One region of the Telluria sp. BA11 genome, then DNA from elsewhere that is predicted to be linked to it. Evidence: predicted binding sites of a transcription regulator. Region 1 holds the regulator's gene; each other region holds the start of a gene.
The links. Region 1 encodes LexA, which represses DNA repair genes until DNA is damaged. Its sites were predicted from a motif close to ACTGTATNNNNATACAGT; they were not measured.
Positions count from the first base shown of each region.

Region 2: AC1MGT_RS02110 (ATP-dependent helicase) is a predicted target of LexA. The motif match lies at 1,659-1,676, and genes of this name have one in related genera.
Region 3: recA (recombinase RecA) is a predicted target of LexA. The motif match lies at 2,940-2,957, and genes of this name have one in related genera.

Region 1 covers NZ_CM155275.1:1,135,783-1,142,899, reverse strand. Annotated here, with positions in the region: gene purF (amidophosphoribosyltransferase) at 1-1,075, shown strand, start outside; gene AC1MGT_RS05020 (cystathionine gamma-synthase family protein) at 1,078-2,319, shown strand; gene AC1MGT_RS05015 (tetratricopeptide repeat protein) at 2,445-3,149, shown strand; gene lexA (transcriptional repressor LexA) at 3,199-3,828, opposite strand; gene rpsF (30S ribosomal protein S6) at 4,123-4,530, shown strand; gene priB (primosomal replication protein N) at 4,568-4,867, shown strand; gene rpsR (30S ribosomal protein S18) at 4,896-5,186, shown strand; gene rplI (50S ribosomal protein L9) at 5,223-5,675, shown strand; gene AC1MGT_RS04985 (replicative DNA helicase) at 5,795-7,117, shown strand, end outside.
Region 2 covers NZ_CM155275.1:494,260-501,376, reverse strand. Annotated here, with positions in the region: gene AC1MGT_RS02125 (chromate transporter) at 1-421, opposite strand, end outside; gene AC1MGT_RS02120 (chromate transporter) at 418-1,017, opposite strand; gene AC1MGT_RS02115 (hypothetical protein) at 1,159-1,377, shown strand; gene AC1MGT_RS02110 (ATP-dependent helicase) at 1,701-3,794, shown strand; gene AC1MGT_RS02105 (sugar porter family MFS transporter) at 4,319-5,752, shown strand; gene AC1MGT_RS02100 (phosphohydrolase) at 5,771-6,454, opposite strand; gene glpD (glycerol-3-phosphate dehydrogenase) at 6,543-7,117, shown strand, end outside.
Region 3 covers NZ_CM155275.1:2,059,125-2,066,241, forward strand. Annotated here, with positions in the region: gene sucC (ADP-forming succinate--CoA ligase subunit beta) at 1-193, opposite strand, end outside; gene AC1MGT_RS08995 (DUF2889 domain-containing protein) at 260-823, opposite strand; gene recX (recombination regulator RecX) at 1,264-1,728, opposite strand; gene recA (recombinase RecA) at 1,804-2,877, opposite strand; gene AC1MGT_RS09010 (response regulator) at 3,099-3,839, shown strand; gene AC1MGT_RS09015 (sensor histidine kinase) at 3,836-5,395, shown strand; gene AC1MGT_RS09020 (DUF4212 domain-containing protein) at 5,385-5,699, shown strand; gene AC1MGT_RS09025 (sodium:solute symporter family protein) at 5,696-7,117, shown strand, end outside.

The DNA.
Region 1 (7,117 bases):
CGCCGACGCGATCTTCAAGGCGGTCGCTGTCGTGCACCGCCGCGTGCGTGGCGCCTACGCTGTCGTTGCACAGATCGCCGGCCACGGCATGCTGGCCTTCCGCGATCCGTTCGGCATCCGTCCGCTGTGCCTGGGCGTGAACGAAACCGAAAACGGCAACGAATACCTGGTGGCCAGCGAGTCGGTCGCCCTCGAGGGCCTGGGCTTTCGCTTCATGCGCGACATTGCGCCGGGCGAAGCGGTCTTCATCACCAACGATGGCAAGCTGTCCGAGCGCCAGTGCGCCGAAAATCCATCGCTCAACCCGTGCGCATTCGAATTCGTCTACCTGGCCCGCCCGGACTCGGTGATCGACGGCGCCTCGGTCTACGCCACGCGCCTGCGCATGGGTGAATACCTGGCCGACAAGGTGCTCAGTGAAATCGCGGTCGAAGACATCGACGTCGTCATGCCGATTCCCGATTCGTCGCGTCCGGCTGCCATCCAGCTGGCGCTGAAACTGGGCGTGGAATACCGCGAAGGCTTCATCAAGAACCGCTACATCGGCCGCACCTTCATCATGCCGGGCCAGGGCATGCGCAAGAAATCGGTGCGCCAGAAGCTCAATGCCATCACTTCCGAGTTCAAGGACAAGAACGTGCTGCTGGTCGACGACTCGATCGTGCGCGGCACCACCAGCCGCGAGATTGTGCAGATGGCCCGTGAAGCCGGCGCGCGCAAGGTGTACTTCGCGTCGGCCGCGCCACCGGTGCTGTACCCGAACGTGTACGGCATCGACATGCCGACCCGCGACGAGCTGATCGCCTACGGCCGCACGACCGAAGAAGTCTGCCGCGAGATCACGGCCGACCGCGTGATTTACCAGGACATCGACGCCCTCAAGCGTTCGATTTCGGATGTCAATCCGGCACTGAAGAACTTCGAGGCGTCGTGCTTCGACGGCATCTACGTGACGGGCGACGTGACCCCGGAATACCTTGATCGCCAGGAAACCGCGCGTCACAATCCTGCTGCCAAGGATGAAGACCAGGTCCGCACCCAACTGAATCTGAACCCTGCCGTTCCAGCCGAGTAAGCATGAGCGAGAAAAAGACCTACGGCTTTACCACGACGATCCTGCACAACGACCGGCACAAGCCGATCGAGCACGGTTCGCTGCACAAGCCGATCCACACGTCGGTTGCGTTCGGCTACACGGATGCGCGTCAGCTGGCGTCCGTGTTCCAGGGCAAGGAGCCGGGCTTCCGTTACGGTCGCCAGGGCAATCCGACCATCAGCGCGCTCGAGGACAAGGTCAGCAAGATGGAAGATGGCGTCGCCACGCTGTGCTTCGGCACCGGCATGGCGGCCATCGGCGCGCTGTTCCAGGCGCTGCTGAAGGCGGGCGACGCCATCGTCTCGTCGAGCTTCCTGTTCGGTAATACCAACAGCCTGTGGCAGACGGTGGCGGGGCAGGGCGTCGATGTCGCCTTTGTCGATGCGACCGACGTGGCGCAGGTCGAAGCAGCCTTGACGCCGAACACGCGCATGGTGTTTGTCGAGACGATCGCCAATCCGCGTACGCAAGTGGCGGACCTGGCCCGCATCGGCGAGCTGTGCCGAAAGCGGGGCATTCTGTACGTGGTCGACAACACGATGACCTCGCCATGGCTGTTCCGCCCGAAAAGCGTGGGCGCCGGGCTGGTCGTCAATTCGCTGACCAAGTCGATTGGCGGTCACGGTATCGCGCTCGGCGGCGCGCTGACCGACACCGGTCTGTTCGACTGGAGCGCGTATCCGAACATCGCACCGAACTTTCGCAAGCAGCCGGCGCACGCTCAGGGCATGGCGCAACTGCGTGCGAAAGCGCTGCGCGACTTCGGCGCGTCGCTCGGGCCGGAAGCGGCGCATCATATCGCCGTTGGCGCCGAGACATTGGCGCTGCGCATGACCCGTACCTGCGCCAATGCACTGGCGCTGGCCACCATGCTGGAGGCGGACGAGCGCGTGTCCAAGGTCCACTACCCGGGCCTGGCGTCGCATCCACAGCACGGTATCGTCACGTCGCTGTTCCGCGCCGGCGGTTCGCTGCTCAGTTTCGAGCTGCACGAGTCCATCGATCCGTTCGATTACCTCAACCGCCTGCAGCTGGCGATTCCTGCCTCGAACCTGGGCGACAACCGCACGCTGGTCATCCCGGTGGCGCACACGATCTTCTTCGAGATGGGCGCCGAGCGCCGTGCCAGCATGGGCATCGCCGAGTCGCTGATCCGCGTGTCGGTGGGCATTGAGGACACCGACGACCTGGTCGAAGACTTCCGCCAGGCGCTGGACGCGTAAGCACGGCGTAAAGCCATGCAAAGAAGGCCGGCGCAATGCCGGCCTTGTCATTTTTACGGTTGAGTCCGGCTGTAAAAGGGGGCTATGATGCCCCATCGTCAGCTTGTCATTTTCTTCGGATGCCCATGAAACGTTTTCTGCTCTGCCTTTCTCTGACTATTGCCAGCGCCGCCTATGCGGGCGAGCTGGAAGACGCCAATGCGCTGTTCGAAAAGAAGGATTACGCGGGCGCGCTCAAGCTGTATACCAAGCTGGCCAATGCCGGCAATGCGCAAGCGCAGCAGCAACTGGGCCAGATGTACTGGTATGGTGAAGCGGGCACCGTCGATGAGGCGGCCGCCAAGGCGCTGTTCGAAAAGTCGGCCGCCAAAGGCAACAAGGTCGCGGCCCAATCGCTGGTCGTCATGGAAGAGCGTGTCACGAAGCGCGCCGAGATCGACTATTGGATCAAGGGCTACGACGGCGCCGACTTGCAGTCGGGCGAATACCGCTGCCCGTCGCCGCGCATTCCGGCCGTGTCGAAGGTGAATGACGAGATCGATCGCGTCAACAAGCTGGTGACCGGCTGGCAGGATTGCTACAACAAGATGGTGACGAACCTGAACGCGCAGTCGCCGCTGACGAAGAAGATTCCGGCCGATATCGCCAAGCTGATGAACAAGCAGGAGGCGGACGCCTCGGCAGCCTACCTGGAACAGGTGCGGCAGAATATCGCGGAAGGCGCGAAGGTCAATTCAAAGATGATCCTGGCGGATTTTGCAGCGTGGCGTAATGCCACCGAGGCATTCATCAACCAGCACAATGCCGTGGTGAAGAAGGCGTCGAACTAAGTAGGGCAGGGCAGAACAGGCGCCGGCCGGGGAGGCCGGCGCCGTTACATCAGTTCCAGCTACGCATCAAGCCGACAGCCAGACCTTCGAGCGCGAACTCTTCGTCTGGCGAGACGGCAATGATGTCGAAGTCGGGGTTTTCTGGCAGCAGTTCGACCAGGTCACCCGTCTTGCGATAGCGCTTGACCGTGACTTCGTCGCCCAGGCGCGCAACCACGATCTGCCCGTTCTTGGCACTGTCGATTTTCTTGACCGCCAAAAAGTCGCCATCCATGATGCCAGCGTCGCGCATCGACCAGCCTTTGACCTTCAGCAGAAAATCTGGCCGCGCCGCGAACATGGCCGCGTCGACGTTGTAGGTGGCTTCGACGTGCTCTTGCGCCAGGATCGGATTGCCCGCCGCGACGCGCCCGACCAGCGGCAGCGACATGAACGACGGCGGCGGCATCGGGATCGCTTCGACGCTCGCGCCGATCAGGCGGATGCCGCGCGATGTGCCCGGCGAAATTTCGATGGCGCCCTTGCGCGCCAGTGCTTGCAGATGTTCTTCAGCCGCATTGGCCGAGCGGAAACCCAATTCAGAAGCGATTTCAGCCCGGGTTGGGGGGAAACCGGTGTTCTCGATCGCTTCCTTGATCAGGTTCAGGATCTGTTCTTGCCGTGCAGTGAGCTTTAGCATAAATGTGTTACAGCAACCGGTTATGTATGTAACCTGTATTTTTGTACAGTATTCTCGCGCGCGCAAGGGGAAACGCAAAAAATATCGTGAAAATCGCGATTCATGGTGCAAACAGCCGTCAAAACCGTGGAATTGTCGAGTCAGATATGCCAGTTGCAGCGCTTAACGAGGCGACATCGCATCTTCGGGGGTTTCCAAGTCACCGATATTCGGGTTATAATTGCCGGCTTTCCCTTCCCACACTCGTCTTGACGCCGAGGTGGGCATTTGTTAAACGTCCTCAAGGAGTAATGCATGCGTCATTATGAAATCGTGTTTATCGTCCATCCGGACCAGAGCGAACAAGTCCCGGCGATGATCGAGCGTTACAAGACCACGGTGACCAGCCGCGGCGGTAACATCCATCGCGTTGAAGACTGGGGCCGCCGCCAGATGGCATACCAGATCCAGAAGCTGCCAAAAGCACACTACATCTGCCTGAACATCGAATGCGACAACGAGACCCTGGTCGAGCTGGAAACTGCATTCAAGTTCAATGATGCGGTTCTGCGTCACCTGACCGTCAAGCTGAAAAAAGCTGAAACCGCACCGTCGCCGATGATGAAATCGGTACAGCGCGAAGACGCAGCCAAGAGCCACCGTGCCGAAGCCGCTGCGCCAGCAGCCGCTCCAGCCGCTGCGCCAGCGCCTGCTGCTGCTTAAGTTTTTCCCAGTTATTCGTAGTAACCAGTAACACCGGGTGCATAACGCAAACCACCTCCAGCTCATGGCGACCATCGCCGAGCGCGACGTACTGCGTTACACCCCGGCCGGTGTGCCAATTGTTTCAGCCGTCCTGATGCACGAATCGCAGCAGGAAGAGGCCGGAGTCGAAAGGTCGGTCGCGTTCGAGGTCCCCGCGTTCGCCGCGGGTGAGATTTCGGGCAGGTTTGCCAGCGCCGAATTGGGCGCCAGCTACAGGTTCAACGGATTTCTTGCACGGAAAAATCGCAACAGCAAAGCCCTGGTGTTTCACATCATTGATTTCAGTGCCGCTTAACCCGGCAATTTAGATACAGGAGCCTCAAATGGCATTCGGTAAAAAGTTCGACAAAAACAAAGCGAAACTCAAAGAGAAGCGCAAACAGCAAAACCCGCTGTTCAAGCGCAAGAAATTCTGCCGCTTCACCGCCGCTGGCGTTGAGCAGGTGGACTACAAGGACGTCGACACCCTGAAGGACTTCGTCCAGGAAAACGGCAAGATCATGCCAGCACGTCTGACCGGCACCAAGGCGCACTACCAGCGTCAGGTCGACACCGCGATCAAGCGCGCACGCTACCTTGCGCTGCTGCCGTACACCGACCTGCACCACGGTTAATCGTCGGTCACGACAGTCAGACATCTGGAGATCACTATGCAAATCATTCTGTTGGAAAAAGTAGTCAACGTCGGCAACCTGGGCGACGTCGTCAAGGTCAAGGACGGTTACGCACGTAACTTCCTGATCCCACAAAAGATGGCCCGCCGCGCTACCGCCGGCGCCGTCGCCGAGTTCGAAGCCAAGCGCGCTGAACTGGAAAAAGCAGCAGCTGAAAAGCTGTCGGCTGCCCAGGCCGAAGGCGACAAGCTGAGCGGCATGACCGTCACCATCGGCCAGAAGGCCGGCGTTGATGGCCGTCTGTTCGGTTCGGTCACCAACTTCGACATCGCCGAAGCGCTGACCAAGCAAGGTTTCGCTGTCGAGAAGTCGCAAGTGCGCCTGCCGACCGGCCCGCTGAAAACCACCGGCGAATTCCCGGTTGCAGTCGCTCTGCACACCGACGTCGTGTCGGAAATCACCGTCGCCGTTGTGGGCGAAGCTGCCTAAGCACACGCTGTACATGTGCTGAGCACGCAGTTCTGAAAAAGCCGGGTTCGCCCGGCTTTTTTGCTTTTCGGCTTTCCAACCATGTCAGTCACAGGACTGGAAAAGGTATAATCCCGCCCATGAACGCAGCATCTCCAGATCCGCAACTCGACGCCCTGCGCATCCCCCCGCACTCCATCGAAGCCGAGCAATCCGTCATTGGCGGCCTGCTGCGCGATAACGCCGCGTGGGACCGTATCGCCGACTTCATGAACGCGGAAGACTTCTACCGCTACGACCACCGCATCATCTTCGAACAGATGGTGCGCCTGATCAACGGCGGCAAACCGGCCGACGTGATCACCGTCTACGAAGCCTGCAACCAGCTCGGCAAGGCCGATGACGTGGGCGGCCTGCAATACCTGAACGCGATGGCGCAGAACACGCCGTCCGCTGCGAATATCCGGCGCTACGCCGAGATCGTGCGCGACCGCGGCATCCTGCGCAAGCTGATCACCGTGGCCGATGAAATCTCGGGCAATGCGTTCAACCCGCAGGGCAAGGAAGTCAAGCAGATGCTCGACGAAGCCGAGTCCAAGATCTTTGCGATTGCCGAATCCGGCTCGCGCGGCCAGCAGGGCTGGAATCCGATCCAGCCGCTGCTGACGCAGGTCGTCGAGCGTATCGACGAGCTCTACAGCCGCGAGAACCAGGGCGAAATTACCGGTGTGCCCACCGGCTTCATCGACCTCGACCGCATGACGTCGGGCCTGCAGCCGGGCGACCTCGTCATCGTTGCCGGCCGTCCGTCGATGGGCAAGACCGCGTTCTCCGTCAATATCGGCGAGAACGTCGCGATCGAGGCCGGTCTGCCGGTGGCGATCTTCTCGATGGAGATGGGTGGCACCCAGCTGGCCATGCGTATGCTGGGTTCGGTCGGCCAGCTCGACCAGCACCGCCTGCGTACGGGCCGCCTGAACGACGAGGATTGGCCACGCCTGACGCACGCCATCCAGAAGATGAACGACGCCCAGTTGTACATCGACGAAACCCCGGCGCTGAACCCGATCGAGATGCGGGCGCGTGCGCGGCGCCTGGCACGCCAGTGCGGCAAGCTGGGCCTGATCATCGTCGACTACCTGCAACTGATGCAGGGTAGCCAGCCGGGCGACAACCGCACGGCGGAAATCTCGGAGATTTCACGTTCGCTCAAGGGCCTGGCCAAGGAGCTGCAGTGTCCGGTGGTGGCGTTGTCGCAGCTGAACCGCTCGCTGGAGCAACGGCCGAACAAGCGCCCCGTGATGTCCGACTTGCGCGAATCCGGCGCAATTGAGCAGGATGCCGACGTCATCATCTTCCTGTACCGCGACGAGGTCTACAACCCCGATTCGCCCGACAAGGGCACGGCCGAGATCATCATCGGCAAGCAGCGTAACGGTCCGATTGGCGCGATCCGCCTGACC
Region 2 (7,117 bases), 640 kb from region 1:
ACAGCAGCATCGCAATGACGAGTGGGGCCATGCCCTGCTTGAAGGCGCGCACGGCCCGCCGTCCACGATTGCGATGCGCCCACTGGGCCACCTGATACGTAAACACGGTCGACGGCAGCATGATGCCGATCATCGCGATGACCACGCCGCAGAGCGCAGCCATCGTGCTGCCGTTGTTCAGGCCGACGTTCCACCCCAGTAGCGCGACGAACAGCACGTTCGGCCCGGGCGACGATTGCGCCAGCGCGACCGAGTCGCCGAATTGCGCCGGCGTCAGCCAGCCCTGACGCTCGACCAGGTAGCGCTGCATCTCGGACGTGGTCGAGATGGCGCCACCGAGCGACATCAGCGACAACCCCAGAAAGTGCGTAAACAGGCTGACCCAGTCGGTCCAGGTGAAGACGAGTTGCGGCGCGCTCATGGGGTGAGCCTGCGCCAGGCCAGTACGCAGCCCAGGCCGCCGAGTCCCAACACGACGGCCGCCAGTGGCACCCGCACCCAGGCCAGCAGCACGAAGGCGACCGCGGCGATGAGTACGCAGACGACGAGCGGCAGCACGTTCTTGCCCAATGCGGCCGACATCTTCAGGCCGGTGGCCGCCACCAGGCCTGCGGCGACGGCCGCCATGCCGCGCAGCGCGCCCTGGACCTGTGGCACATCGGCGAAGCGGGCGTACACAAGGGCGAGCGCCAGCACCACGACCAGCGGCGCCGCCAGCAAGCCGGCCAATGCGCTCATCGCGCCGGCCAGGCCGAAATGGCGCTGGCCGATCATCAGCGCCAGGTTGCACACGTTCGGCCCGGGCAGGATCTGCGCGACCGACCATTCCTCGATGAATTCTTCATTGCTCAGCCAACGTTTGCGCTCGACCATTTCGCGCTGGATCACGGCCAGCACACCGCCAAAGCCCTGCAGGGCGATCAGCGTGAACGAGATGAACAGGTCGGTGCACGAGGCCGGCACCGGGTGCGCTGCGGAGGGCGGCGCGCTTGGGGAGGGAAGGGGCGAGGGGCTCATCCCATCATTATCGCTGTTGCGCCGTGCTCGCGCTCGGCATGACATGGTATTCGCGAACTGATACAGGTTTGCCATTGACTTTGCATTTGGTTCGCCAATAATCGTGGTGCATGACGCATCCACCATCACCGGAGTTCAGCGATGAAATCACTGCACGCGCAAGACATCCATCCACGCGCTGCCAGCGTGTCCGAGTTGCGATCGAATGCCGACCAGCGCGATGTCGTCACGCGTGGCATTGCCACCTTGTGCGAACTCGGCGTCGTCCCGGCGGTCGAATACCTGAAGTCCAACGGTGTGCGGCCGAAGGTCATCGAGCGTGTTTTGCTTGAGCCCGAACGGCGCCGCGCACTGGCGTAATCCGCACAGGGGTACGGCGCTGTCAAGGGTGCCGGCACCTTTGTCAGGGGCTAATTTGCAGTTGTCACCGTCGTTGCCTTCCCAATAGGCAAATTGTTGAAAGCCGCCCCGCAGGCCATGTCCAGCGTGTCAAGCCCCCGCTTTTCCACATAGTTATTCACAGACTTTGTGGATATCCAAAACAGTTTTATTTTTCATGGCCTGGCGCTGGGACGGTAATTCGCGCCCGAGGTCAGGCGCGGGCAGGGCGCGGTCAGGCGATTTAGCGCTTGTGGTTTGGTACTGGATAAATGTACAGTATCGCTTTCTCCGTCTGCCACACCATGACCACCGCTACCGCCGAGCCTGCCAATGAGGACCCGTTCGCCAGCCTGAATCCAGAGCAGCGCGCCGCGGTCGAGCATGACATCGGCGTGGCCACGCCGCGTCCGCTGCTGGTGGTGGCTGGCGCCGGGTCGGGCAAGACCAATACCCTGGCGCACCGCGTGGCGCGCCTGATCGGGGCCGGCGCCGATCCGCAGCGCATCCTGCTGCTGACGTTTTCGCGCCGCGCCGCCGGCGAGATGAGCCAGCGCGCCAGCGGCGTCCTGCACCGCCTGCTTGGCCGGGGCGCGGCTGCCCGGACCCAGGCGCCGGTGGCGCTGCCCTGGGCCGGCACCTTTCACAGCATCGGCGCACGCCTGCTGCGCGAATTTGCCGGGCGCATCGGGCTCGATCCGCAATTCACGATCCACGACCGGGGCGACGCCGAGGACCTGATGGGCATGGTGCGCCACGAGATCGGCCTGTCGCGCACCGAAAAACGCTTCCCCATGAAAGGCACCTGCCTGTCGATCTATTCGCGGGTGGTCAACAGCCGCGATCCGCTGGATCAGGTATTGCAAGCCTATTTCCCGTGGTGCGCCGAATGGGAAGCCCAGCTCAAGACGCTGTTTGGCGCGTATGTCGATGCCAAGCAAGAACAGAATGTGCTCGACTACGACGACCTGCTGCTGTTCTGGGCCGAGATGGCCGCCGACCCGGTGCTGGGGGCCGAGCTGGGCAGCTGGTTCGACCACGTCCTGGTCGACGAGTACCAGGACACCAACCGCCTGCAGGCCGCGATCATCACCGGCATGAAGCCCGATGGCAGGGGCGTGATGGTGGTCGGCGACGACGCCCAGTCCATCTATGGATTTCGCGGTGCCACCGTGCGCAACATCCTCGATTTTGCGGGCCAGTTCACGCAGCCGGCGCACCTGATCACGCTCGAGCGCAATTACCGGTCGACGCAGCCGATCCTGGACGCGTCCAACGCCGTCATTGGCGCGGCGCTCGAGCGCCACGCCAAGACCCTCTGGACCGACAAGGCATCGGCCATCAAGCCGCAGCTGGTCCTGATTCCCGACGAAGCCGAGCAGGCGCGCTGGGTCTGCAGCCGCATCCTCGAGCAGCGCGAGGAAGGTGTGCCGCTCAAGTCGCAGGCGGTGCTGTTTCGGGCGGCCAGCCACAGTGCCGCGCTCGAACTCGAGCTCATGCGGCGCAACGTCCCGTTCGTCAAGTTCGGCGGCCTGAAATTCCTGGAGGCCTCGCATATCAAGGATGTGCTGGCGCTGCTGCGCTTTGCCCAGAACCCGAGCGGGCGGCTGGCCGGGTTTCGCGTGCTGCAACTGATTCCCGGGATCGGCCAGGCGACTGCCACCCGCGTGCTGGACGCGGTGGGCGAGAGCAGCGAAGTCGCCGCCACGCTGGCGGCGTTCCCCGTGCCGGCGCGCAGCAGCGTCGAGTGGCAGGCGTTCTGCGCGCTGTATGCGCGCCTGCGCACCCCTGGCCTGCGCTGGCCGCAAGACCTGGAACTGGCGCGCGACTGGTACGCGCCGCACCTGGAGCGCCTGCACGACGATTTCCAGGTGCGCGCACTCGACCTCGACCAGCTTGTCGCCCTGTCGGGTGGCCATGCCAACCGCGAGAGTTTCCTGGCCGAGATCACGCTCGACCCGCCCGAAGCAACGAGCGACCGCGCCGGCCCGCCACTGCTCGACGACGATTACGTGATCCTGTCCACCATCCACTCGAGCAAAGGGCAAGAGTGGAAATCGGTGCATGTGCTCAATGTGGTCGACGGTTGCATACCGTCGGACATGGCCACTGGCAACCAGGACGATATCGAGGAAGAGCGTCGTTTATTGTATGTGGCCATGACCCGGGCCCGCGACAACCTGCACCTGATCGTGCCCAACCGCTTCTTCATCAAGCAGCAATCCAACATGGGCGATCGCCATGTGTATGCGACGCGTTCGCGCTTCGTCACGCCCGTGATGCTCAAGCATTTCGAAGAATCGGCGTGGCTGAGCGCCGACAAGCGCGAGCTGCGCACGCCCATGCCTGACAGCGTCCGCATGCTCGTGCGTGACCGGGCCCGCAGCGCCTGGAAATGACGGCAAATCACGCGACGTTGGCCACTTATCCCCCATGTCACGCTTTTGTAGGAGTGGACCGCATATAAACTTGTTGCTCCCATGTGGTGCACGTGCAAGTGGTTGATTTTATTGGAACAAAATTTTGCCTCTCGAACGGGCAATTTGTTGAAACCCGCATCCCGTCTGGCTTTGTGGCTTGTCAAGTGGCGCTTGTCCACACAGTTATCCACAATTCTTGTGGATAGCCTAAAACCATGAACAAAATCAGCTAGTTAGCTTCTATTAATGCCTTCCGGCATGTTTGGCCTGACAACTGATCTCGATTCAATATCGACAACACGGTTGTTTTTTTGTCAGTAGCAAACATTCACTAATATGTTTGTTATCGAACAGTCGTGTCATCTGCAGTTCTTTATCCTTTGCCAAGTAATATGCCGTGATGGGTAATGTCTCCGTGCGTTTGTCAACGCCGCCGTCGCCCGGACGGTGACGACATGGGCCCGCTGTTTCCCTATCCTGTCCATGTCCAACAAAGGATCCGTATGTCTTCAGCAGTCCCCCCGGCAGACGCGCCAGCGCCGCCCGATACCAAGGAAAGCCGCTTCGTCTTCAAGGTCGCCATCGTCGCGACGATGGGCGCGCTCGCGTTCGGCTACGACACCGGTGTGATTTCCGGCGCGCTGCCGTTCATGAGCGCGCCGCCATCGCAGGGCGGCCTCGGCTTGACCCCACTGACCGAAGGCATCGTGACGTCCGCGCTCGTGTTCGGCGCTGCCGTGGGGTCGCTGATGGCAGGCACGCTGTCGGACAAATTCGGTCGTCGCATGACGCTGATCTGGCTGTCGCTGGTGTTCATGATCGGCGCGCTCGGCACGACCCTTGCGCCATCGGTCGAGGTTATGGTCGCGATGCGTTTCGTGCTTGGCCTGGCTGTGGGTGGCGCGTCCTCCACCGTGCCGGTGTTCATTGCCGAGATGGCTGGACCCAGCAGGCGCGCCAGACTGGTCACGCAGAACGAGCTGATGATCGTGACCGGCCAGTTGATCGCCTATGTGCTCAATGCGGTGCTGGCACATTATTCGAATTCGCCGGATGTCTGGCGCTACATGCTCGCCATCGCCGCCGTGCCCGCCTTGCTGCTGGGTGTGGGGATGATGTTCGTGCCGCCGTCGCCGCGCTGGCTGGCCAGCAAGAACCGGATGGATGAAGCGCGCGCCGTGTTGCAGCAGATCCGCTCAAGCGACAAGCAGATCGAGACCGAGATGGCCGACATGACCAGGCTGAACCAGATCGAGCACGAGCAGGCCGGCTGGTCCGCAGTGCTGGGCACGCCATGGATCAGGAAACTGCTGTGGCTCGGCATCGGCCTTGGCTTCATGGCGCAGTTCACGGGCGTCAATGCCTTCATGTACTTCACCCCGATCATCCTGCAGTCGACGGGCCTGGGCACGAATGCGGCCCTGACCGCGACCATCGGCAACGGCGTCGTGGCCGTGATCGCCACCTTCATCGGTATCTGGCTGATCGGCAAGCACGGTCGCCGCTCGATGCTGATGTCGGGCTTGACCGGCGTGGTCGTCATGCAGTTTGCGCTGGGCGCCGTGCTGCTGTGGATGCCCGATGGCATCACGCGCAGCTACGCCGCGCTGGCCTGCATCCTGTGCTTCCTGCTGTGCATGCAGATGCTGATCGCGCCTGTGTACTGGCTGTTGATGTCCGAACTGTTCCCGATGCATCTGCGCGGCGTGCTGACCGGCACTGCGGTGGCGTGCCAGTGGATCTTCAACGCGATCGTCGCCTTGCTATTCCCGCTGGCGCTGGCGCAGTTCGGCAGTGCGACCTTCTTCCTGTTCGCTGCCATCAATGTCGGCTCGCTGCTCTTTGTTGCGCTACGCCTGCCTGAAACGCGCGGTCGCTCCCTCGAAGGCCTGGAAAAGTTTCTGGAAAAAGAACTGACCACGCGCGCGAAAGCGTAAGTGGCAGGCCGGCGCTTCTCAGGGCGCCGGCTTGATCGACGACGTTGCGGCAGCTTCTGTGAGCCGTTCGAGCTCACGCAAAAAACGTTCACAGGCCAGCGCCGGTGGCCACGGTTCCCATGGCGTGCAATCATAGTAGCGCGCCAGCGGGTCCTCAGGCAGGATCGCCGCGCGAATCTTGAGCGTGCGCCGGACCTCTTCAGCCGACCAGCCTGCCACATGGACCGCTTCGCTGGCCGCAGCCAGCCGGTCGGCCTTCTTGTGCGCCGCGTGCGACTTCGCATCCCAGGCCGGCAGGCCGTAGCGCAAAAACACCATGTGTTCCAGGCGCTGTGTCAGGGCGCGAAAGGCGTCGCCCAAAAACGGCTTGATGACCGAAATCGCATCGAATCCCAGCAAACCTTCTTCGGCATCGTGCAGCAGCTCGCGCAGTTCGTCGAGCGGCGACAACGAGGGCATCGCCGCGCGCCGCAGCAGCATCACGCTGATCGAATGCTGCGCGACCGACAGCGGCAGCGGCCACGCCGAGTGACCGCCCCAACGGTAGGTACGGGCCAGGCCCAGCGCCAGGTCGGCGTCGTCCCAGTCGAACGGGGTGGGGTCGAGCAGGTCGAGGCGACGGCCTGACGGCATGCGGACCCAGGCGCGCGTCGTGGTGTCCGGCCTGGTGCCTTCGAGGGCCGGCGAAGATGGTATGTGCATGTGGCGATTTTACACACCGGCTCTGCCATTTTGCGCATAATTGGCCGGGCAGGGGCGCAGCCCGGCATGACAGCGGTGAGGGGGAAGGATGGCAACGGACACGTTCATCGATTGCGACCTGCTGGTCGTGGGCGCCGGGATCAATGGCGCCGGCATTGCGCGCGACGCCGCCGGGCGCGGCCTGAAGGTCATCCTGTGCGACAAGGATGACCTTGGCGCGCACACCTCGTCCGCATCGAGCAAGCTGATCCACGGCGGACTGCGCTACCTCGAACACCGCGAGTTCGGCCTGGTGCGCAAGGCCCTGGCCGAGCGCGAAATCCTGCTGCGCAGCGCGCCGCACATCACCCGTCCGCTGCGCTTCATCATGCCCCATGTGCGTGGCGCGCGGCCGGCGTGGCTGATCCGCGCTGGCCTGTTCCTGTACGACCGGCTTGCAACGCGCGACTTTTTGCCGGGTGCAGAAACGATCGACCTGGCCGGGCACCGCGCGGGCGATGCGCTCAAGCCCGGGTTCGCGCGCGCCTTTGCCTATTCGGACGGCTGGGTCGACGATGCGCGCCTCGTCGTGCTCAATGCGCTCGATGCCCACGAACGCGGCGCGCAGGTCATGCCGCACACGGCGTGTGACGACATCGTGCGGCGCGCCGAACATTGGGAGGC
Region 3 (7,117 bases), 920 kb from region 1:
ATTTGGCGACCTTGACGCCGCCGCCCTTGCCACGGCCACCAGCGTGGATCTGTGCCTTGACGACCCAGACCGGACCACCCAGTTCTTCAGCAGCTTTGACAGCCTCTTCAACCGACATGCACGGAATGCCGCGCGGAACGGTCACCCCGAATTTTCGGAGGATTTCTTTGCCCTGATACTCATGGATCTTCATGCTGGCTTCCCTTCTATCTATTACTGAATTAGAAACGGTTGAACTACAGAAAAAACAAACGACGACTTAACCCGACACTGCCTTGATGGACCAGCGCGGGTAATATTTGGCCACGGCGGGGCCGTCGCTGCGCAAGGCATGGCAACGGTCGAGCTCAAATGGACGGTCGGATGACGTGACGCCTTGCCCGCCTGGGGCATCGACGGTGTCGTCAGCAAAGGCTTGCAGCGCTGCAGTGGGCAGCACCTGGGCCAGTTCGGTCAGATGGGTGCAGCCGAGCACGCCGGACAGGCGGTCTTTCAGATGCAACCGGAAATGGTTCACGAGCGAGAGCCCGATCAACTTCTTGTAGGCAGGGCCGATGGTATCGCAAAAGCCCGGATACGGGACGGCATCGGATGCGGCTTCGGCATCGACGATGTTCAGGTCGCGGTCGATCGTGACGCGCAGCTTCAGGTCGTGCACTGGCGTGCCGCCGGGCCGTTCGCCGGAAGCAAGTTCAACAGTACGCGTTTTCACATCGCGGATGCTGGCATCAAGATCCCACATGCCATCGTCGCGCGCATAGGCATCGACTGTGATGGCGCGCGTATGCCGGAGCGAGCGCGATACGGGAAGAGACAAAGGCATAAATACCAGTGCCGTCGAGACGGCGGTTAGTGATGCAGCCGGTGTGCTAGTGCACGTCACCGCAGCTTCTGCGGCAACAACCGCTCATGCGGCGCTGCTTAAACCCCTAAAGTTTAGCACAGCGTCCCGCCCGGCGCATCGCTAAAAGGGGACATCACGGCCAACGTCGACGACGATGCCCGGACTTGGCAGGCGCTTGACAGCGTGTTTGACGCATATGGTATGCGCATGAAGGACAGCCGGTGGTGGTCGCCATTCATGTCATGAATGGGAGATATGGGATTTTTTTCTGAGTACTGCCAACGTAAAAAAGCGCCAGCGTGCAGCGCCATCGCCCGTTGAGGAATATGCGTTCGCATATCGGGGATGACGCTCCACGCTGACGCCTGGGGCAGCATCGAGTTGTACCTCGTGACTGCAAGCGATCACGAGAACATTAATTAGTCGGGAAACTCGTCGTCGTCGGGCGCGCCCTGCATCGCCGCCCGTGCCGCGCGCTGGGAAAAGCCACGCTGCAGCAGGAATCGCATCTGCTTGGCGCGCGCCGCGGCATCCTCGGCAACCGTGCCGAATTTGCGTTGCCAGACTTCGACCGCACGCGCGGTCTCGCTGTCGGACAGCCCGGCCTTGATATCGACCAGGGCCTCGCCCGTTAATCCATGACTTTTCAATTCGGCCATCACGCGACTGTCGCCATAACGGCTCGCTTTACGGTTGACCAGGGATTCGGCAAAGCGTTCCTGCGACAACCAGTTATTTTTTTCAAGAAAATCGAGCAGGGCATCGACGTCATCCCCCTCTTCCGCATACTTGGACAGCTTGCGGCGCAATTCGAAGCGGCTGTGCTCTCGCTGCGACAGATAGCGCAGCGCGCGGCCCTTGAGACTCAGTTCGGGTGCTCGCATGGGGAACGTCAGCCCATCAGCATGGCGCCAGGCGCCGGTGGCAAGCTGCTGCCACCGCGCCCTGCGCCCGGCTGATTATTCACCAACCGCCTGCAGCTTCGGCTTGTCGTCGCCACCGATCGTCGGTGGCAGCTCACGCACACCCAAGGCGGTACGGACCTTGTTTTCAATCTCGCGCGCCAGGGCTGGACGGTCACGCAGGAACTGACGCGCGTTGTCTTTACCCTGACCGATACGCTCGCCGTTGTAGCTGTACCACGAGCCCGACTTCTCGACGATTTTGTTATCTGCGCCGAGATCCAGAATTTCGCCTTCACGGGACGTGCCTTCTCCATAAAGAATGTCGAAGTGCGCTTCCTTGAATGGCGGGGCGATCTTGTTCTTGACGACCTTGACCTTGGTTTCGTTACCGATCACTTCGTCACCCGACTTGATCGAGCCGGTACGACGGATGTCCAGGCGCACCGATGCGTAGAACTTCAGCGCGTTACCACCGGTGGTGGTTTCAGGGCTGCCGAACATGACACCGATCTTCATGCGGATCTGGTTGATGAAAATGACCAGGGTGTTGGTGCGGTTGATCGAGCCGGTGAGCTTGCGCAGCGCTTGCGACATCAGGCGCGCCTGCAGGCCGGGCAACGAGTCACCCATGTCGCCTTCGATTTCGGCGCGTGGCGTCAGGGCCGCGACCGAGTCGATGACGACCAGGTCGACACTGCCCGAGCGCACCAGCGCGTCGGTGATTTCAAGCGCCTGCTCGCCGGTATCCGGCTGCGAGATCAGCAGTTCGCTCAGGTTGATGCCCAGCTTTTGCGCGTAGGTGACGTCGAGTGCGTGCTCGGCGTCGATGAACGCGCAGGTGCCACCCAGCTTTTGCATCTGGGCGATGGTTTGCAGCGTCAGGGTGGTTTTACCCGACGATTCAGGACCGTAGATCTCGACGATACGGCCGCGCGGCAGGCCGCCAACGCCCAGCGCGATGTCCAGGCCCAGCGAGCCGGTGGAGACCGTTTGTACTTCTTCGACCGGCGTGTTCGCATCCATGCGCATCACCGAGCCCTTGCCGAACTGCTTTTCAATCTGCGCCAGGGCGGCAGCCAGCGCCTTGCCCTTATCAGCGGCGTTCAATGCGGTTTTTTTGTCGTCCATGGTGTACTTTCTGTCGTGGAGTAGGCAAGGTGTGGGCGGTCACGCGCACTTCAAGAGCCAGTACTGTATAAAAATCCAGTGGTTTTTGCAAGCGAAAAGACGTGGTTATCTTACCAACAATCGCTCGGGACTCGCATTGTGGCGGTAAATCCAACACAATGAGAACCGGTTCGATCACGCGTGTTCGATGAACAAGCGACAACGTCAATAAGAGGTGCCCCATGCGAATTCTGCTTGCCGAAGATGATAGCGTACTTGCCGATGGCCTGACGCGCTCCCTGCGCCAGTCCGGCTATGCCATCGATTGTGTCAAGAACGGCCAGGATGCCGATACTGCCCTGTCCACGCAGGAGTTCGATCTGCTCATTCTCGACCTGGGCCTGCCGAAGATGTCCGGACTCGAAGTGCTGCGCCGCCTGCGCGCCCGCGCCTCGCTGCTGCCCGTATTGATCCTGACTGCGGCCGACTCGGTCGAGCAGCGCGTCGAGGGTCTCGACCTGGGCGCCGACGACTACATGGCCAAGCCGTTCGCGCTGTCCGAGCTCGAAGCGCGCGTGCGGGCGCTGACCCGGCGCGGCGCTGGTGGCGGCGCGGCCGTCGTGCGCCATGGCCCGCTGGTCTACGATCAGGTTGGCCGCAGCGCCTACATCAACGACCAGATGCTCGACCTGTCGGCGCGCGAGCTGGGCCTGCTCGAAGTGCTGCTGGCGCGCACCGGGCGCCTCGTCTCCAAGGAACAATTGGTCGACCACCTGTGCGAATGGGGCGAAGAAGTTTCCAACAATGCCATCGAGGTGTACGTGCACCGCCTGCGCAAGAAGATCGAGGTCGGCGGCGTGCGCATCGCCACCGTGCGCGGCCTGGGCTATTGCCTCGAGAAATTCTCCGAGGCCAGCGCGGCCGCCGCAGCCGCTGCGGCCGCGAACGACGCCCGCATCGCCACCTCCGCCGCCGACAAGTGAACGCCGGCTTCACGCCCGAGCCCGCGCAGCAGCAGCCGCAGCAGCAGCAACAGTTCGAGCCGCTCTACGTTCCACCCAACCCCGAGCCGGACGAAAACATCCGTCACTCGCTGTTCGGGGAAATCCTCGACTGGATGCTCGCGCCGCTGCTGCTCCTGTGGCCGATGAGCATCGCGATCACCTATCTGGTGGCGAAATCGATCGCCAATCAACCGTTCGACGACGCGCTCGAAGACCGGGTCACGGTGCTGGGCCAGCAGATCCGCACCGTGGACGGCAAGACGGTCGGCCAGCTGCGCACGGCCGGACGCGACATCCTGCGCGCCGACGACGTCGACAGCGTGTATTACCTGCTGGCCGGCCCGGCTGGCGAACACCTCGACGGCGACCGCGACCTGCCGCGTCCGCGCGCCAACCGCGCTGGCGAGCCGGCCCGCAGCGGCACGGTCGAATTTCGCAACGACACGATCCACGGCACGCCGATCCGCGTGGCCTACGCGTATGTGAATCTCGATCCGCTGCACGAGCGCACGGCATCACCGACGCCGTCGCTGGCACTGGTGCAGGTGGCCGAAACGCTCGACAAGCGCGCGCACCTGGCCAATGAAATCATCAAGGGCGTGATCCTGCCCCAGTTCATCATCCTGCCGGTGATCCTGGCACTGGTCTGGTTCGCGCTTTCGCGCGGCCTGAGTCCGCTGGCCGAGCTGCAGCAGCGTATTCGCGCGCGGCCGCAGGACGATCTGTCGCCGATCGATCCGCGCCAGGTGCCCGAAGAAATCTCGCCGCTGGTCGGCTCGTTCAACGACATGCTCGAGCGCCTGGGCAAGACGGTGGAGATGCAGAAACGCTTCATCGCCGACGCCGCGCACCAGATGAAGACGCCGCTGGCCGGCATGCGCATGCAGTCTGAACTGGCCCTGCGCGAAGTCGATCCGGCCGAGATCCACCGCTCGCTCGAGCAGCTGGCCAAGAGCTCCGAATCAGCCACACGCCTGATCAACCAGTTGCTGGCCCTGGCGCGCGCCGAGAACCAGCCGCAGGCGGGCCTGGCGTTCGACGAGATCGACCTGGCTGCGGTGGCGCGCGAGACCGTGCAGGACTGGGTGCAGGCGTCGTTCGCCCACCAGATCGACCTGGGTTTCGAGCCGCCCGCCAATGACGACGAGCGGGTGATGATCGCCGGCCAGCCCCTGATGCTGCGCGAGATGCTGTCGAACCTGATCGACAATGCGCTGCGCTATACGCCCGCTGGCGGCAGCGTGACGGTGCGCGTGCGCAGCAGCGGCGAACACGCGCTGCTCGAAGTCGAAGACACCGGCCCCGGCATCGCGCCGACCGAGCGCCTGCACGTGTTCGAACGCTTCTACCGCATCCTGGGCAGCAATACCCAGGGCAGTGGCCTGGGGCTGGCGATCGTGCGCGAAATCGCGCAGCAGCACGGCGCCGACATCGACATCTTCAACAATCCACGCAGCGTGTCCCCACGCTTTCCTGGCAGCCTGTTTCGCCTGACCTTCCCACCGCCTGTGGGTGAACCCGACCATGCCGACTGATTCCATCCCTGAACCGACCTCCGACACAATGGCACGTGCGCGCCTGGAACACGCCCGCGCGATCCACTGGCACCGCACGCGGCGCATGTCGCTGCTGTTGCTGGCCGTCTGGCTCGTCACGGGTTTCGGCACCGTGTTCTTCGCGCGCGAGCTGGCGCGCTTCGAGGTGTTCGGCTGGCCGCTGTCGTTCTACATGGCCGCGCAGGGCGCCGCACTCGTGTCGCTGACGATCATTGCCATCTACGCCTGGCGCATGCGCCGGCTCGACCGCGATTACCACGCCGCACTGGCGCCGCGCCCATGAGCACGAACCCTACGCCGGTTGTGAAGCACGGCTATTTCAGGAAGCTCTCGCGCTACTACCTGTCGTATACCGGCGCCTTCGCCATATTCCTGGCGGCCCTCGCCCTGCTCGAGCAGGAAGGCATGCCGCGCCTGTGGATCGGCTACCTGTTCATGTTCGCCACGATCGCGCTGTACGCGATCATCGGCGTGATCTGCCGCACCTCGAACGTCACCGAATACTACGTCGCCGGCCGGCGCGTGCCGGCCATGTTCAACGGCATGGCAACGGCGGCCGACTGGATCTCGGCGGCCAGCTTCATCAGCCTGGCCGGCGGCCTGTATCTGCAGGGCTTCGACGGCCTGGCCTTCATCATGGGCTGGACCGGCGGCTTCGTGCTGGTCGCGCTGCTGATCGCGCCCTACCTGCGCAAGTTTGCGCAGTACACGGTGCCCGACTTCCTGGCGGCGCGCTACGGCGGCGGCGCGGGCGGCCGTGGCGGCCCAGTGCGGGCGCTGGCCGTGAGCGCGACCATCCTCGTCTCGTTCACGTATGTGGTGGCGCAGATCTATGCGGTCGGCCTGATCGCGTCTCGCTTTACCGGCGTCGATTTTTCAGTCGGGATTTTCCTGGGCCTGGCCAGCATCCTGGTCTGCTCGTTCCTGGGCGGGATGCGCGCCATCACCTGGACCCAGGTGGCGCAGTACATCATCCTGCTGGTCGCGTTTCTCATCCCAACCATGTGGCTGTCGGTGAAGCACGCCGACAATCCGATCCCGCAGGTGGCATACGGATCGCTCCTGCCCAAGCTCACCGCGCGCGAAGCCGAACTGGCGAAAGACCCGCGCGAAGCCCAGGTGCGCGCCGAGTTCCTGCGCCGCGCTGACGGCTACGCCGCGCGCGTGGGCGCCCTGCCCGAATCGTGGGAAGCCGGCAAGCTCGACGCCCAGCGCCAGCTGGCTGCAGCCCGCGCGCGCAACGCGTCGCTGACCGAAGTACGCCAGGCCGAACGCGCGCTGACCACGTATCCCAACTCGGTCGACGATGCCCGCGCGCTGTGGCTCGAACGGCGTGACGCCAACCTGGCACGGGCACGCCCGCCCGAGCCCCATGCGCAGCCGTTCCCCGGCGCCACGCCGGAAGAATCCGACGCACGCCGCAACAATTTTCTGGCGGTGGTGTTCTGCCTGATGTTCGGCACCGCCGCCCTGCCCCACATCCTGATGCGCGCCTACACGACGCCCTCGGTGCACGAGACGCGCGTGTCGGTGTTCTGGACGCTGTTCTTCATCCTGCTGGTGTACCTGACGATTCCCGCGCTGGCCGTGCTGGCCAAGTACGACATCTATACGTCGCTCGTGGGCAGCGATTTCTCGTCGCTGCCCACCTGGATTTCGTACTGGGCCAATGTCGACAAGGCCAATCCCCTGATCAGCGTG